One region of the Ruegeria sp. CDSC021 genome, then DNA from elsewhere that is predicted to be linked to it. Evidence: riboswitches for the same ligand, from Rfam matches in the RefSeq annotation. Region 1 holds a riboswitch; each other region holds the start of a gene.
What was found. A riboswitch is a leader RNA that binds a small molecule or an ion and turns the genes downstream of it on or off. The one in region 1 is predicted to bind cobalamin.
Positions count from the first base shown of each region.

Region 2: linked by a shared signal. The riboswitch ahead of AC2FGB_RS00270 (CbtB domain-containing protein) and the one ahead of AC2FGB_RS14180 (hypothetical protein) in region 1 are both predicted to bind cobalamin.
Region 3: linked by a shared signal. The riboswitch ahead of AC2FGB_RS00340 (DUF1636 family protein) and the one ahead of AC2FGB_RS14180 (hypothetical protein) in region 1 are both predicted to bind cobalamin.

Region 1 is NZ_JBXWOK010000009.1:48,589-53,336, reverse strand. It holds gene AC2FGB_RS14190 (DNA polymerase III subunit gamma/tau) at 143-1,894, opposite strand; gene AC2FGB_RS14185 (protein-tyrosine phosphatase family protein) at 2,051-2,551, shown strand; gene AC2FGB_RS14180 (hypothetical protein) at 2,553-2,957, opposite strand; cobalamin riboswitch at 3,041-3,260, opposite strand; gene AC2FGB_RS14175 (alpha/beta hydrolase family protein) at 3,399-4,256, shown strand; gene rsgA (ribosome small subunit-dependent GTPase A) at 4,282-4,748, opposite strand, start outside.
Region 2 is NZ_JBXWOK010000001.1:54,615-59,362, forward strand. It holds gene AC2FGB_RS00255 (DUF1636 family protein) at 1-65, shown strand, start outside; gene AC2FGB_RS00260 (hypothetical protein) at 62-556, opposite strand; gene AC2FGB_RS00265 (CbtA family protein) at 623-1,321, opposite strand; gene AC2FGB_RS00270 (CbtB domain-containing protein) at 1,326-1,496, opposite strand; cobalamin riboswitch at 1,534-1,742, opposite strand; gene cobF (precorrin-6A synthase (deacetylating)) at 1,786-2,529, opposite strand; gene cobA (uroporphyrinogen-III C-methyltransferase) at 2,522-3,250, opposite strand; gene AC2FGB_RS00285 (cobyrinic acid a,c-diamide synthase CobB) at 3,247-4,569, opposite strand; gene cobM (precorrin-4 C(11)-methyltransferase) at 4,556-4,748, opposite strand, start outside.
Region 3 is NZ_JBXWOK010000001.1:67,855-72,602, forward strand. It holds gene cobN (cobaltochelatase subunit CobN) at 1-912, opposite strand, end outside; gene cobW (cobalamin biosynthesis protein CobW) at 916-1,971, opposite strand; gene AC2FGB_RS00340 (DUF1636 family protein) at 1,974-2,348, opposite strand; cobalamin riboswitch at 2,441-2,647, opposite strand; tRNA gene AC2FGB_RS00345 (tRNA-Cys) at 2,999-3,072, opposite strand; gene AC2FGB_RS00350 (protein-L-isoaspartate O-methyltransferase family protein) at 3,301-3,954, shown strand; gene AC2FGB_RS00355 (TolC family outer membrane protein) at 4,050-4,748, shown strand, end outside.

The DNA of each region.
Region 1 (4,748 bases):
GGTATTCTCCTAATATCCGGTTTGACGCCTAAATACGGGCGCGGTCGGCGCGGCACAAGGGCCGAGCTGGCTCCCGCCCGTCGTCAAGGCCTTTCCTCCCGTTGGGCCCGGGAGGTTTCCAGTTGGGTCAGATGGGACGGTTTCAGTCTTCCTCGAACGGGTCCCATTCGTCTTCGACCTCGGGCAGCGCCTCGGTTTCCACTTTGGCGGCACGTTCTTCCGGTGTTTCAATCCGCTTGATGCGTGCCTTCGGAAATTGCATGAGCACCGCCTGAACCAACGGGTGTTTCTCAGCCTCTGCTTTCAACGCCAGCTCGGCGGCGTCTCGAATCTCGGCGATGGTCGCAACCTCACCATCGGCTACAATCGACACAGCCCAGCGGTTGCCAGTCCATCGTTGCAGCGACGAACCCAGTCTCGCTGCCAGATCTGTGGGTGCGTTTTGTGTCGGGGTGAATTCGATCCGCCCCGGTTGGTAAGAAACCAGCCGCACCCCGTTTTCGACCTCGACCAGAAGTTTCACATCCCGATTGGTGCGGATCAATTCAACCACGTGGTCAAAACTCGGATACCGTGCCAGCGCCGATTGGATATCATGGGCCAGAGCGGCCGACGGCGCGCCGGCGGGGCTGCTAGTTGCGGACACGTAAGAAGATGATGCCGCTGGTACCGGAGCCTGAGAGGGCACGGCCATACCACCGCCCGGACCACCATTCGGAGGCGGTGGCGGGTTGTCCTGCAGGCGCTTGATCAGCTCTTCGGGGCTGGGCAAGTCGGCAACATGGGTCAGGCGGATAACGGCCATTTCAGCAGCCATCATGGCATTTGGCGCGGCCGATACCTCTTCCAGCGCTTTCAGCAACATCTGCCACATCCGGGTCAAAACGCGCATTGGCAGGGCCTCGGCCATTTGCTGACCACGGGCACGTTCATCAGGGGAAACCGTCGGGTCCTCGGCTGCGTCTGGCGTGATCTTCACAACCGAAACCCAGTGCGTGATTTCGGCCAGGTCACGCAGCACGGATAGCGGATCGGCCCCTTCGGCATATTGCCCGCCCAATTCAGTCAGCGCGCTTGCTGCATCCCCTCGCAGGATCATTTCCATCAAGTCCAATACCCGGCCCCGGTCGGCCAGACCCAGCATCGCGCGCACCTGATCGGCGCTGGTTTCACCGGCCCCATGGCTGATTGCCTGATCCAGCAGCGAAGTTGCGTCGCGCGCCGACCCTTCGGCCGCGCGGGTGATCAGCGCCAGGGCATCATCCGCGATCTGTGCCTTCTCAGCCGCTGCGATCTTATTGAGCAGGCCAATCATGTCCTCGGGTTCGATCCGGCGCAGGTCAAATCGTTGGCACCGCGACAGAACAGTCACCGGGACTTTGCGGATTTCGGTCGTGGCAAAGATGAACTTCACATGCGCAGGAGGTTCTTCCAACGTCTTGAGCAGCGCGTTGAACGCGCTGGTCGAAAGCATGTGAACTTCGTCGATGATGTAGATCTTATAGCGCGCACTGGCGGCACGATAGCGCACCGAGTCGATGATTTCGCGAATGTCATTTACGCCGGTGCGGCTGGCGGCGTCCATCTCCATCACATCGACATGGCGGCCTTCCATGATGGCGACGCAATGTTCGCACTGGCCGCAGGGTTCGGTCGTGGGCTTGCCTTGCCCATCAGGACCGATGCAGTTCATGCCCTTGGCGATGATCCGGGCCGTGGTCGTCTTACCGGTGCCGCGGATGCCAGTCATGATGAAGGCTTGCGCAATCCGGTCGGCCTCGAACGCGTTTTTCAGCGTGCGCACCATTGCGTTCTGACCGACGAGGTCAGCAAAAGTTTCCGGGCGGTATTTCCGCGCGAGAACCTGATAGGCGGGGCTGGGCGTGTCGGTCATGTCTGCTCTGTTGGATTCGTGTCAGGTTTGCAGCGTAGAGACCCCCGCCGTCCGCGTCCACCGCGCGCGAAAAGGAATTTCGTTTTGGCAAGTTGCATCAGAGCCGGTAAATCATGAGGGGCCTCAGCCCCATGTGGTGATGCAGGAAAAGGAGCTGTGTTGGAGAGTTTTGCAATTCACCCTCTTGGATTGGGCAAAGGGCAGATCGCTCTGTGCCCACTGCCGGGTGTCACGGGCGATTATGCTGGAGATTTCGCAGTAATCCGAGATTGGGCGCCGGACCTGGTCATCTCGATGACTACTCTGGATGAGTTCCAGCATTCCGGCGGGTTGTCATTCGAGGCGGACCTGCAGTGCGAACGAATTGCCTGGGTCCACCTTCCGGTCTCCGATTTCGGCGCCCCCACGCCTGAGGTTGAGGCGCTTTGGCCGCAAGCCAGCGCCGCCGCCCAACATGTCCTTGCCAGTGGCGGCAAGGTGCTGGTGCATTGCCGCGGTGGGTGCGGTCGCTCGGGGATGGTTGTGATGCGGCTAATGGTGGAATGCGGCGAAGCGCCTGGCCAAGCGCTTCGGCGGTTGCGTGCGGTGCGGCCCTGCGCGGTGGAAACCGACGCGCAAAAGGACTGGGCCGGGTTGCCGGCCCGAACCCTTCCCTGATTCAGGCAGACACTTGATACGGAATACTGTCGCTGCGCGGCGGCAGGGTCGAAACGTCGAGCATCGCACAGGGTGGTTCTGACAGAAAACCAGCGGATTTCTGGATGAACTCCGGCCCGAACATCATGTCGCCATAGGCGTCCAGCTTTTCTGTCGGGGTGTCCGTGCTGGTGCCGCAATAGACCCTGATCTGTTCTGATTGGGCCCGAAAACGGGCCGTGCAGCCTTCGGTGCAATGGGTCAGATCGCTGGTACCTTCGACCTCGAATGTTTTGGATGTCGCAGGCCTTGCCGTCGCCATCGCCTCGGCCATGGCGCGTGCCATTCGGGCAAGGGCGGGGCAGGGTTTCCCGGTCCTCTGACAGACGGTTGCGGTGAATTCATGTGTTTTTGTCTTCCAGATCATAATGCGCCCTCCGCGCGCTGGACGAAGGGTGAGGATCAGGTGTGACAGCGCGCTGACGACCTGCCCGGACACCCCGCCCGAGTTTCGGTTTCGATACGATGGCAGGTCTCCTGACTTGCGGGTCGTCGCTTTGCCGACCTTCCCAGCCCTGGGGCCAGTGGTATTTCGGCATTGCTCACCGCTTACAGTTGCGGGGGCAGTCGCGGAGTTGGCCCTTTCCGGCATCGCCGGGGCAGACCGCACCGTGTTCCCTTTTCATCCCGCCCCAATTCCGGGGCAAGAACCATCACCACATCGCTAGCGGCTATGCAGACCCCGAGTCAAGCCACCTGTTGGGTTCAAACCGGACGTTTGGTCATCTTGATGAAATCTTGACTCTGGTGGCCGAAATCGGGCCGATTGTTGAGTGAACCGAGTAGTTCAGAATTTGTCGGAAGCGCCATGCTTGATACCACGCCCTGCGTCCAGACTAAGGACTTTGACTTTGCCTCATGCTCTGCCAGCCTGTCGGCACGGCTGTATCTGCCTGCAACCGAGCCGAAGATCGCCGTGGTGATTCACAGCGCAACTGCAGTGCCGCGCGAATATTACCAGCATTTTGCCCGTTGGCTGGCCGCCGAACAGGGTATTGCCTGTCTGACCTATGACTACAGCGATTTCGGGCATTCGCTGCGCGACAAACTCAAAACCTCCGAGGTGACCATGGCGGATTGGGCCTTGGTCGACATGCCCGCCGCACGGGCTGAGATGCGCAGGCGGTTCCCGGACGCTTTGCAGTGGAGCATCGGTCATTCCCTTGGCGGCTTGCTGGGGCCGGTGCAGCCAGACATTGATCAGATCGACCGGATGATCTGTGTATGTTCGGGGCTGGTTACTCTGTCCGACCATCCCTGGCCCTATCGCGGGCTGGCGTGGTTGTTCTGGCACGGCCACGGGCGTCTGGCAGTGAATGCACTGGGGTATCTGCCGGGCAAAGCTGTGGGGATCGGTGCCGATTTGCCGGGCCCGGTCTATTGGCAATGGCGCAGCTGGTGCACGGCGCCGCAGAATTATGTGCCGCAGATCGGTGACGCTCTGCCCGAAGCGAGATGGGCGCAATCGAATACGCCGGTGGACCTGTTCGCCTTCGAGGACGACCAGATGGTGCCGCCAGACGCAGCCTGGCGGCTTGCCGATCTGTATGGGCCGAAGGCGCGGCGACATCTGTTGTCTCCGAATGAATTCGGAGCGCCTGAGATCGGTCATATTGGCGCTTTTGCCCGCAGAAACCGGGCGGTTTGGCCCCGGTTGATTGCCTGAAAACGAGGCGCCTTTTTTGTCACGCTTAGTGTCTGCTGCGGGACTTTTTGTCGTGCATGACGGATCGCACCATTTTGCCAAAGGCTTTGTCACGTGCCCGTGACTGCGCGAGGGTCTCGGAATTCCTCTGATCTTCGCGCCGAAGCTTGTGCCAGCGCGCCAGCCGGTCGGGCTCAATCACGCCATTGGCAATCGCCTCCTGCACAGCACAACCGGGTTCGGCCTGGTGCTGGCAATCTGAGAACCGGCACGTTGCAGCCAATTCCAGAAGGTCGGAGAAAACCTCATCCACGCCGTCTTGGGCATCCATCAAACGCAGGGCGCGCATTCCTGGCGTATCAATCAGCCACCCCCCGTTTCGCATCGGGTGAAGCGCACGATGGGTCGTGGTGTGGCGACCCCGTGCGTCATCCTCGCGGATCCCCGCCGTTGTCCCGGCCTGACCAGTCATGGCGTTCGCCAATGTGGTTTTGCCGACACCGGATGAGCCGG
Region 2 (4,748 bases), on a different contig from region 1:
TTGAAGACGCCCGACCCTGCGGGCGGCTTCGGATGTGTTTGCGTGCGCGTATTCCGGCGCTTTAGTCGACCTGAACCGTAACCGCAGCACGAACCGGCACGTTATCGACCGAAAGCGGGCTATGGCTGTTGGAATTCAGTGAAACCGAAACCTCGACCTCGCCTTTGGGCAACTGATCAAGATGCATCCAACTGCCGTAAAGCCGGGCGAGCTTTTCTCCGTTGATGTAAACATGCGCGTGCCCTTCGCCTGCCATGTCTGCGGTCGATGCGTTCTGCGGTGCGAAGGTAAAGTTTTTTGGCATGACATGCAGGTTCCAGCCAGACATAGGATCCTGTGTCAGAGCGATGTCCAGTGTAGGTGCATCTGCGCCTGCCGGTAGGTTCAGGGCCGTGGAATGATCGTGGGCCATGGTCTCAGTGTGTGAGGCTCCGTGAAGAGACGGATCAGAATGGTCGTGGCCATCAAATGTGACGCCATTTGCAGCAGCAATTACAAATCCTGCACCGCCGCCAAAGACCAGACCGATCACGAATAGAGCAAGTGAACGGGTCATTGTATTTCCTTGAAAACATAGGGAAACGCGCCAAGTTTACACCCGGCGCGTTCATTCGAAGTGCGATCAGGCCGTTGCTTCGGAAGGTTGCGCTTCTTTCTGCCAGAAATAGCCAGCGAACGCGCCAACCAGAACCCATGCAACCAGACCGATTCCAAAAGCTCGTGCGGCGAACAATGCGCCAATTTCAGTCGGCACAGGGCCGGTGAAAACATCGGGCTCGGGTGCACCGATAAGATGTGGCACCAACAGAAGTACCGCAGCGATCACATAGCTGATCAGGTTACCTCCAAAGGCGATCAACCACATGGCGACAAGGGCTGCTGCAACCGTTGCGAACCACCAGACCTGACGTGCATAGACATCGGCTGCTGCGACACCCGGCACTTCGGGCGCCAGGGTGAAACCTGGTGCAAGGTGGAAGGCGATAAATCCGGCCAACCCCCAAAGAACGCCGGTCCGGCCATCAATCTGATGCCCTTGACCTTCGGCTACCGACATCAGCGCAACCATCACCAGCGCATAGCCGGTATAGGTCAGCATGGTAAAGATGACACTCAGCGCATCACGCGTCAGTTCAGAGAACATGCGCGGCAGCTCGGGATGAGCCGATACGGTCTCGCCCCCGAAATGCACCAGCTCTCCGGATTCATAAAGCTCGGCATGCAACAATACTGGTTGCACAAATACCAACTGCAGCAAGGCGGCAATCAGCCCCGCTGCAGCACCAGCGAACAACGCGCTGGTCAATATACGACTGAACACGGTCTTAGTGGCAGGGGAAGCCGGTCGCGTGACGCACGTCATGCGCTGCATCATGCAGGGCCGCTGCCTGAACGTGACCGGTCAGCGTGATGAGGCCCAGACCCAGAACCACTGCAAACATGACCGGAACAAAGCCTGTACGCGCGGCGGATGCTGTTTTCGTTTGTGTTGCCATTTTGTATTCTCCTCTGCCGCCGCACCCGACGGCCGGTGTTTCGTTTTTGCGCCTGGCAGGTCTCCTGGCTTGCGGGTCGATGCCTCTGTTCGCCTTCCCCCCGGAGAACCGGGAGTGGCTGGTTGAACAGGGGCTCTCCGCTTACAGTCGCGGGGGCGGCTTTGGAGTTGACCACCGAGGCAGTCGCACCAAATTCCCTCTTAGCATCCGGATTTCTCCGGCAGGACCAGACACCCCCATTTAGCCGCTATAGCTGTGGCGGTGCAATCATCATTTGCGACGTATTGTGTCAGATTATGCGCTTTTTCAGCAAATAAATATCCATGATCCAACCATGGTCGGCACGGGCAAGGGCGCGGCGGTCCAGAATCTGCTGCGCAACCTCGGCCAAAGGGCCTTTGATCAGGATTTCCTCTTTCATGCCGACATATGCGCCCCACCAAATGTCCAAGTCTTGCATGTCCAGGTTTTGGAATGAACATTCGCCATCCAGCATCACCGCCACGTTTTCTGCGGTTTCCGGCCATCCTTCGTCCCGGATGCGACGACCAGTTGTTACGATATAGGGCGCGCCCAGTTCGTTGATCGGAATCGCATGGGCCGCCGTCAGCGCTTGCAGCGCTGTGATGCCGGGAATCACCCGTGTTTCTGGCTGAAGGGTCAAACGTGCCGCGATTCGCAGTGAACTGTCATACAGAGACGGATCCCCCCAGATCAGCAGCGCCACATGGCGGGCCTTCGGGTGGGCTGCGATGGCTTCGTGCCAGCGCAATGCAATCGCGTCGTGCCATTCGTCCACTCCGCGTAAATAGCCATCATCGGCACGGCGTTTGGGAATGTCGAAATACGCGATTTGCGGAGGAGTATCCGCGACCTGAGCGATGATCTGCTCGCGCAGCCCTGCCAGATCGGCCTTGTTTTCGCCCTTGCGGGGGATCAGGATCAGGTCCGCCGAACGGATCGCCTGCGCCCCTTGAAATGTCACATGATCCGGGTTGCCGGTGCCAATTCCGATCAGCGTCAGGTCAATCATTTTCGAACTCAGCCAGAGGTCCATACAGGATCAGGGCCGGGGCGGTGCCGATCTCGGTTTCCAACTGCTGCGATAAGGCGCCGATGGTCGAGCGTTGCAGTTTTTGATCGGGGGTCGAGACGGATTCGGCCATCAAAGCAGGTGTATCCAGCGAAAGGCCGTGGGAATGTAAGGCCCCGACCAAGAGGGGAAAGGTGCGCTTGCCCATAAACACGACGGTCGTAGCCTGTGGATCAGCCAGAGCTGCCAGGTTCAGATCTTCGGGCAGTTTGCCGCTGACATCGTGGCCGGTGACGAACTGGACACGCCGCGCGGTCAGTCGCCGGGTCAGCGGAATGCCCGCCGCTGCCGCCGCCGCTACCGCCGAGGGGATGCCGGGGATGATTTCATAGTCGATCCCGGCCTCTTGCAGGGCCACCAGTTCTTCTTCAAGCCGGCCGAACATGCCGCCATCACCGGATTTCAGCCGCACGACATGCTGACCGGTTTGTGCATATTCGACCAACAAGCGGCTGACATGATCCTGCTTGGGTGAGGGGCGCCCGGCGCGTTTGCCGACCCCAACCAGATCGGCATCCTCACGCGCGTGGCTCAGGATCGGGCCGCTGCTGAGGTCGTCAAACAGCACCGCATCAGCTTTCTGCATCCTGTCTACCGCCTTCAGCGTCAGCAATTCCGGGTCGCCGGGGCCTGAACCGATGAAGGACACAAAACCACTCATGCCGAGGCCTCGGCGATCAGATGAAAGAATGTCCCGGTGACATTGTCTCGCACCGATCCGGTTTGCGGGCCTTCCGCGCCTTCGGCGTCGAACACGCGCGCGAGCGGGGCGTCAGGCTGTTCGATGATCGAGGAATAGTGGAACTCATGCCCGCGTAGCGCTGTGCCTTCGGCAAATCCGGCCATTGGGGCCAGTAATTCCGCCTTGCGATAACCCAGGTTGAACTTGCGCTTTTCATAGGAGGTCACAAGGCCCAGAAGGCCCGCCATTTCGTGCCGGGCACCCTCTTTGTCGATCAACGCCTGACCCAGCGCCATGTAGCCCCCGCATTCGCCATGCACAGGTCTTGTCTCGGCATGTTTGCGCAGCCCAGTCTGGAAGGTGTTGGCGGCGGCCAATGTGCCTGCGTGCAACTCGGGATACCCACCCGGCAGCCAGACCAGATCGGCATCCGGGGCAGGGGCTTCATTCGCCAGTGGTGAAAACGGTAGGATTTCTGCACCCGCCGCGCGCCAGCCTTCCAGCAAATGCGGATAGGTGAACGAAAACGCAGCATCCCGGGCCAGTGCGATCCGCTGCGCCGGAGGGCGCGGCAGCACGGCTGACGATGGCCTATCTGGGCTTGAGGAAGCCGCCCGCTTGATCGCCTCCAGATCGACATGTTCACGCAGGAACGCAGCATAGCCGACAATGGCGCTTTCCAGATCGGGATGTTCCACCGCCTGGATCAAACCTAAGTGACGCTCGGGAAGTGTCAGGTCTCCGCGCCGTGGCAGAACGCCCAGAACCGGCAGGCCTGCACGTTCCATACCCAACCGGGTCAGACGCTCGTGGCGCGGGCTGGCGCAGCGGTTCAAAATTACCCCGGCAAAGGGCAGGTCGGGGTTGTACATCCGAAACCCCAGCGCCGTGGCTGCAGCTGATTGCGCCTGACCGCCGACATCCAGAACCAACACCACAGGCCAGCCCATACGCTGCGCGGTTTCCGCGCTAGATCCATGGCCAATCTCACCAGGTTTGGCGACACCGTCGAACAGACCCATCGATCCTTCGGCTACGACGATATCCGCGCCGTCAGCCTGTGCCGATATTGCGTTCAGCAGAGGATCACCCATCGCCCAGCTGTCCAGATTGAACGAGGCGCGCCCAGCCGCCGCCCGGTGAAAGGCCGGGTCGATATAGTCAGGGCCGCTTTTGAATGGTTGGACGGTCAGGCCATCCTCGGCCAGCGCACGCAGCAGGCCCAGCATCACGGTGGTCTTGCCAGTCCCCGAAGACGGTGCCGAAATCAGAATACCCGGAGGGTTAGTCATCACCATGGCTCCAGCTTGACCAAGGGCTGTCCGCGCTTTGCGGGCGATACCGGCGGTCGTAATCCTTTGAATACAGGCAGCTTTCGTCGAATCCTTCACCAGCCAGTGCCGGGCCAACCATGATCAGCGCAGTGCGCGAGATGCTCTCGTCCAACGCGTCTTTTAGGGTTGCCAGCGTCGCACGG
Region 3 (4,748 bases), on a different contig from region 1:
TTCCGCATCGACCCAAGCCTTGCGGCGTGCGGTGGACAAGGCGACCTGAAATACCGGCACATTGGCGGCGTCCAGCGGGGACGTTCCCGAGGCGCCTTTGCCCGAAAAGGAGGTGGCGTTGATGATTGCCGAGGGGGCCAGCGCTACGACCTGTTCGCGCAGCCAGTCAGCGGCGGTAGGGGCTTTGAGCGACGGCGCAAATAGGCCAACAGCCTGAAACCCACGCGCACGCAGACGGTGGATCAGGGCCGCGACCGGGGCAGTGTCTGCCGAGGTCAGATAGGCGCGATAGAAGGTCACGAGGATGCGCTTGGCATCACCGGCGAATGCGGTATCCGCCGGGATCACACCGCGATCCGGACACCATACGCCACATTCCGGGATCGTCTTGGCCCCCATCACTGGGCCAGAATAAAGCCCCGCGGCCAGTGCCATTTGCGCCAGCGCAGCCTGCGCTGCGACCTCACCGCCTGTGTCGCAAAGATGCGCCAGCCGCCGCAGGGTTGAAACGGGCAGGGTAGAATAGTCATCCAGGCGCGTATCTTCACGTCCATCCGCCGGCAGGACTGCCACAGCGATGCCTTTGGCGTGGGCCAGTGCCAGAACCTGCTGCAATCCGTAGGACCAGTAGGGCACGCCACCGATCAGGCGGATCAGAATGCCTTTGGCGCCCTCCAGCGTCTGCTCGACATAGGTGTCGACAGAAAGCGGGTGCTTCAGCGCCGTTAGATTGGCCAGCCGCAGGGTCGGCATCCGGCCTTCGGGTCCACCCCCACGATGCCAGCCTGCCGCGAAAGCGCCAAGATCACTGTCGGAAAAGGACAGCACCACCAGATCCGCCGGGCTCTGGCCCAGATCGGTCGGGGTCTCCGTTTCCTCTAACCCGTGGCTTTCGCGGAAGACGACGTGCATGGTTTACTCGGCAGCCTCGGTCACACCCACGAGGATTTCGCGGATTTCAGCCTCTTTGATGTCGTCATGCTCGGCGATGACCACCAGACGCGAGCGACGCTCTTCACCTGGCTCCCACGGGCGGTCGTACTGATGACGCACACGGGCCCCGACTGCCTGCACCAAAAGGCGCATGGGTTTGCCGGTAACAGCGGCATAGCCTTTGACCCGCAGGATGTTCAGTTCATTCGCCAGACGTTCGATATTGGCGACCAGCTGGGCCGGATCGGTCTGTTCCGGCAGCTCGACAATGATGCTTTCGAAATCATCATGCTCGTGATCGTGGTGGCCATCGTGATGGCTGGGACGTGCCTCCATGTCATCTTCGGCAGCGGCCTCAAGCCCCAGCACAACACGTACATCCACAGCGCCTTCGGCCACTTCGACCACGGGCAGCGGGCGCGGAGCCTCTGCCGCGATGATTTCCTTGGCCTTGGCGACCCCCTCGGGGCCAGCAAGATCAGGCTTGGTCAGCAGAATGATGTCGGCGCAGGAGATCTGGTCCTCGAACACCTCGGATAGCGGCGTTTCGTGATCAATCGAGTCATCGGCCAGGCGCTGGGCATCCACCGCAGCGACATTCGGGGCAAAGCGACCGGCGGCCACAGCTTCGGCATCGGCCAGAGCAATTACGCCATCCACGGTGATTTTCGAGCGGATATCCGGCCAGTCGAACGCTTTCAGCAGCGGCTTGGGCAGGGCCAAGCCAGAGGTTTCGATCAGAATGTGATCGGGGCGCGGCTCTAGCGCCATCAGCGCCTCGATGGTCGGGATGAAATCATCTGCCACGGTGCAGCAGATGCATCCATTGGCCAATTCCATGATGTTTTCCGCCGGGCAATCGGGGATCGCGCAGGATTTGAGGATATCGCCATCGACGCCAACATCTCCAAACTCGTTGACCACAATGGCCAGGCGCTTGCCCTGCGGGTTCTGCATCAGATGACGCACCAGCGTGGTCTTTCCCGAGCCCAGAAAGCCGGTGATCACAGTGACGGGCAGTTTTTCGAGATTGCTCATATCTAAGCTCCAATCGGGGGAATGCGGGCCGCACAGTTTTTGCGGAAATGTTCAGGACGTTCGCGCCATTTAACGAGGCCATCTTGGGTCGCGAGATATTTGGTCGCACCTTCAACAATGGTCTCGACATGATCGGTTTCATCGAGATGCTCATAGACAAAGGTCCAACGTTTGGGTCCGCCACGCAGCACAATCGAGCAGCCCTGATCGCAATTTGAAAGGCATTCTACTGCCTTCAAAGTGACGCCATCAGGAAGTTCTGCCTGCTCCAACGCCTTGTGCAGCAACGCCCCAGGACGATCTGCATCGTTCTCGACGGGCAGGCCGCGGCGGCAGGTGGTGCAGACCAGCAGCTCGACCGGAGTGGTCTCGGTCATGTCTCTCATCCCCCCAATCCTCTTTGTGGGGGACGGGGTTTCATGCGGGCCACGCGTGTGCACATGGACCGACACCGGAACACCCCGTCCGGTTTCATCTTCGGGTGCTGGCAGGTCTCCCGGCTTGCGGATGTCAGAGGCTGGCCTCTGGCAGATGTCCCGCCTTCCCGGCCTGTCTGGCCAGTGGCTTTGGGCACCCTCTCCGGTCACGGTCGCGGGGGCGGCTGCGTTTGACGGTAAACCGCTGACGCATTCCCTTTTCATCTGCATATGCAGACACCAACGGATCGGACATGCGGCACGGGCAGGGGGCTTGTCAAGCGCGGCCGACGCACGGAAATCATCGAGAATGGAAAAGCGACCTGCCAATGCCTGTCAGCGGCATGTTTGGTCAGCCACACGTAAAATGACCGCAGGCGAATTTGGGCTTTGCGCCTCGAAGATATCCAGACGAAAGGATTCGCGGGCCCATTACTTCAAAGGTCATATCGCGTGGAATCGATAGAGCGGTCAAATTTACTGGCCGAGCCAGTGAGTTCACCGCCTTCTGATCAATCCGGTGCCAAGCTTCACTCAGCAGAGCACTGATGTAGCGAGACGGCATGTCGCAGGCTCGAAAAACCGAATGCGAAGCAACTGCTTGAAAGTATTGGAGGCGAGTACCGGAATCGAACCGGTGTACACGGATTTGCAATCCGCTGCGTCACCACTCCGCCAACTCGCCTTTTCAAGTAATATCAAATACTTGCCGTGGTGTGACAGGCGTTTTAGCAGCTTTAATCCGGGGCGTCCAGTGGGTTCGGTCTAAATTTGAGGAACTGAAAATTGGTTCACCCAATCGGATCACTCTAAAATCTTCACGACAGACGAAAGTTTCCGCTTGCGGGCCGTTGCTGGTTTGCCCGGGATGTGGCACAAGCCCAGCAACCTTGGGAAATGAATGAGCGATCCAATGACAGATTTCGCAGCCCGCCGCCGCACCATGGTGGATACGCAGGTCCGGCCTTCGGACGTTACCAAGTTCCCGATCATTGATGCCATGCTGTCCGTCAAGCGCGAGAATTTTGTGCCAGACGCGCAACGCGAAGCCGCCTATGTCGAGGGTTTGATAGAACTTGAGGCTGGACGCTGCATTCTGGAACCGAGAACACTGGCCAAGATGTTGGATGTGCTGAACATTACCAATGATGAGGTTGTTCTGGATATTGCTCCGGCGCTGGGATATTCGACTGCTGTTGCAGCCCGTATGGCGCAGTTGGTCGTAGCGGTGGAAGCGGATGAAGCGCTAGCTGCCGAAGCGCAAACGCTGCTGATGGAGGCTGACGCGGATAATGTGGTCGTTCACGTGGGGCCGCTGGATGAGGGCGCTGCCGAGCATGGGCCTTATGACGTGGTCATGATCCAGGGCGGTGTAGAAGAGGTCCCGTCTGCATTGATTGACCAACTTAAGGATCATGGGCGTATCGCCTGCCTGTTCATGGAAGGTGATCTTGGGACCGTCCGTATAGGCCACAAATCAGGCGATCGCGTTACCTGGCGCCAGGCATTCAACGCCAGTGCACCAGTTCTGAAGGCTTTCTCGGCCGAGAGTGCATTTTCGCTATAGTCGGCGGGCAGATTTATCTGCTGCCTTGATTAGTTCAACACAAAGACGCAAACTGCCCTGAGGGCTGCGTTATTTTGATTTGAGAGGATTTCGCCATGCGTTTTGCAGCAGGAGGCAAGCTGGTCAGGACTCTGGCAGTGACTGCGGGTATTGCTCTGGGCACGTTTCCCGGTAAGGCGGTTTGGGCCGATAACCTGACTGATGCGTTCATCGGAGCTTATAATACCAGCGGTTTGCTGGAACAGAACCGGGCGCTGCTGCGGGCTGCGGACGAGGATGTGGCGATCGCGCTGTCGGCTTTGCGCCCTATTATCAACTGGACCGTCGCGGTTAGCCAAGACTATACGCGCAGCAGAAACAGTGGTGTTACGAACAGTGTTGATCCTTCGAACTTCTTCTCGGGCCTGACGCTGAGCCAGCTTTTATACGATGGCGGAGCCTCGATTCTGGGCAAGCAATCAGCGCAGGAAACGGTGCTGTCGACCCGGCAGGCGCTGATCGATATCGAACAGCAGGTCCTATTCCGCGCGGCGACCGCTTACCTGAGTGTTCTGCTGCAGGAAGAGACCGTATCGATTCGTCAAAACAACGTTGAACTGTCCGCAGAAGAGCTTCGCGCCTCGCAGGATCGTTTCGAAGTTGGGGAAGTTACCCGCACAGACGTCGCATTGTCTCAGGCTCAGCTTGCAAGCTCGCAGGCCGATCTGGCGAATGCGCGCGGCGATCTGAGCACTGCTCAGGCGGAATATGTGAACGCAGTTGGCAAACTGCCGGGCCGTACTGCTGGTCAGCCC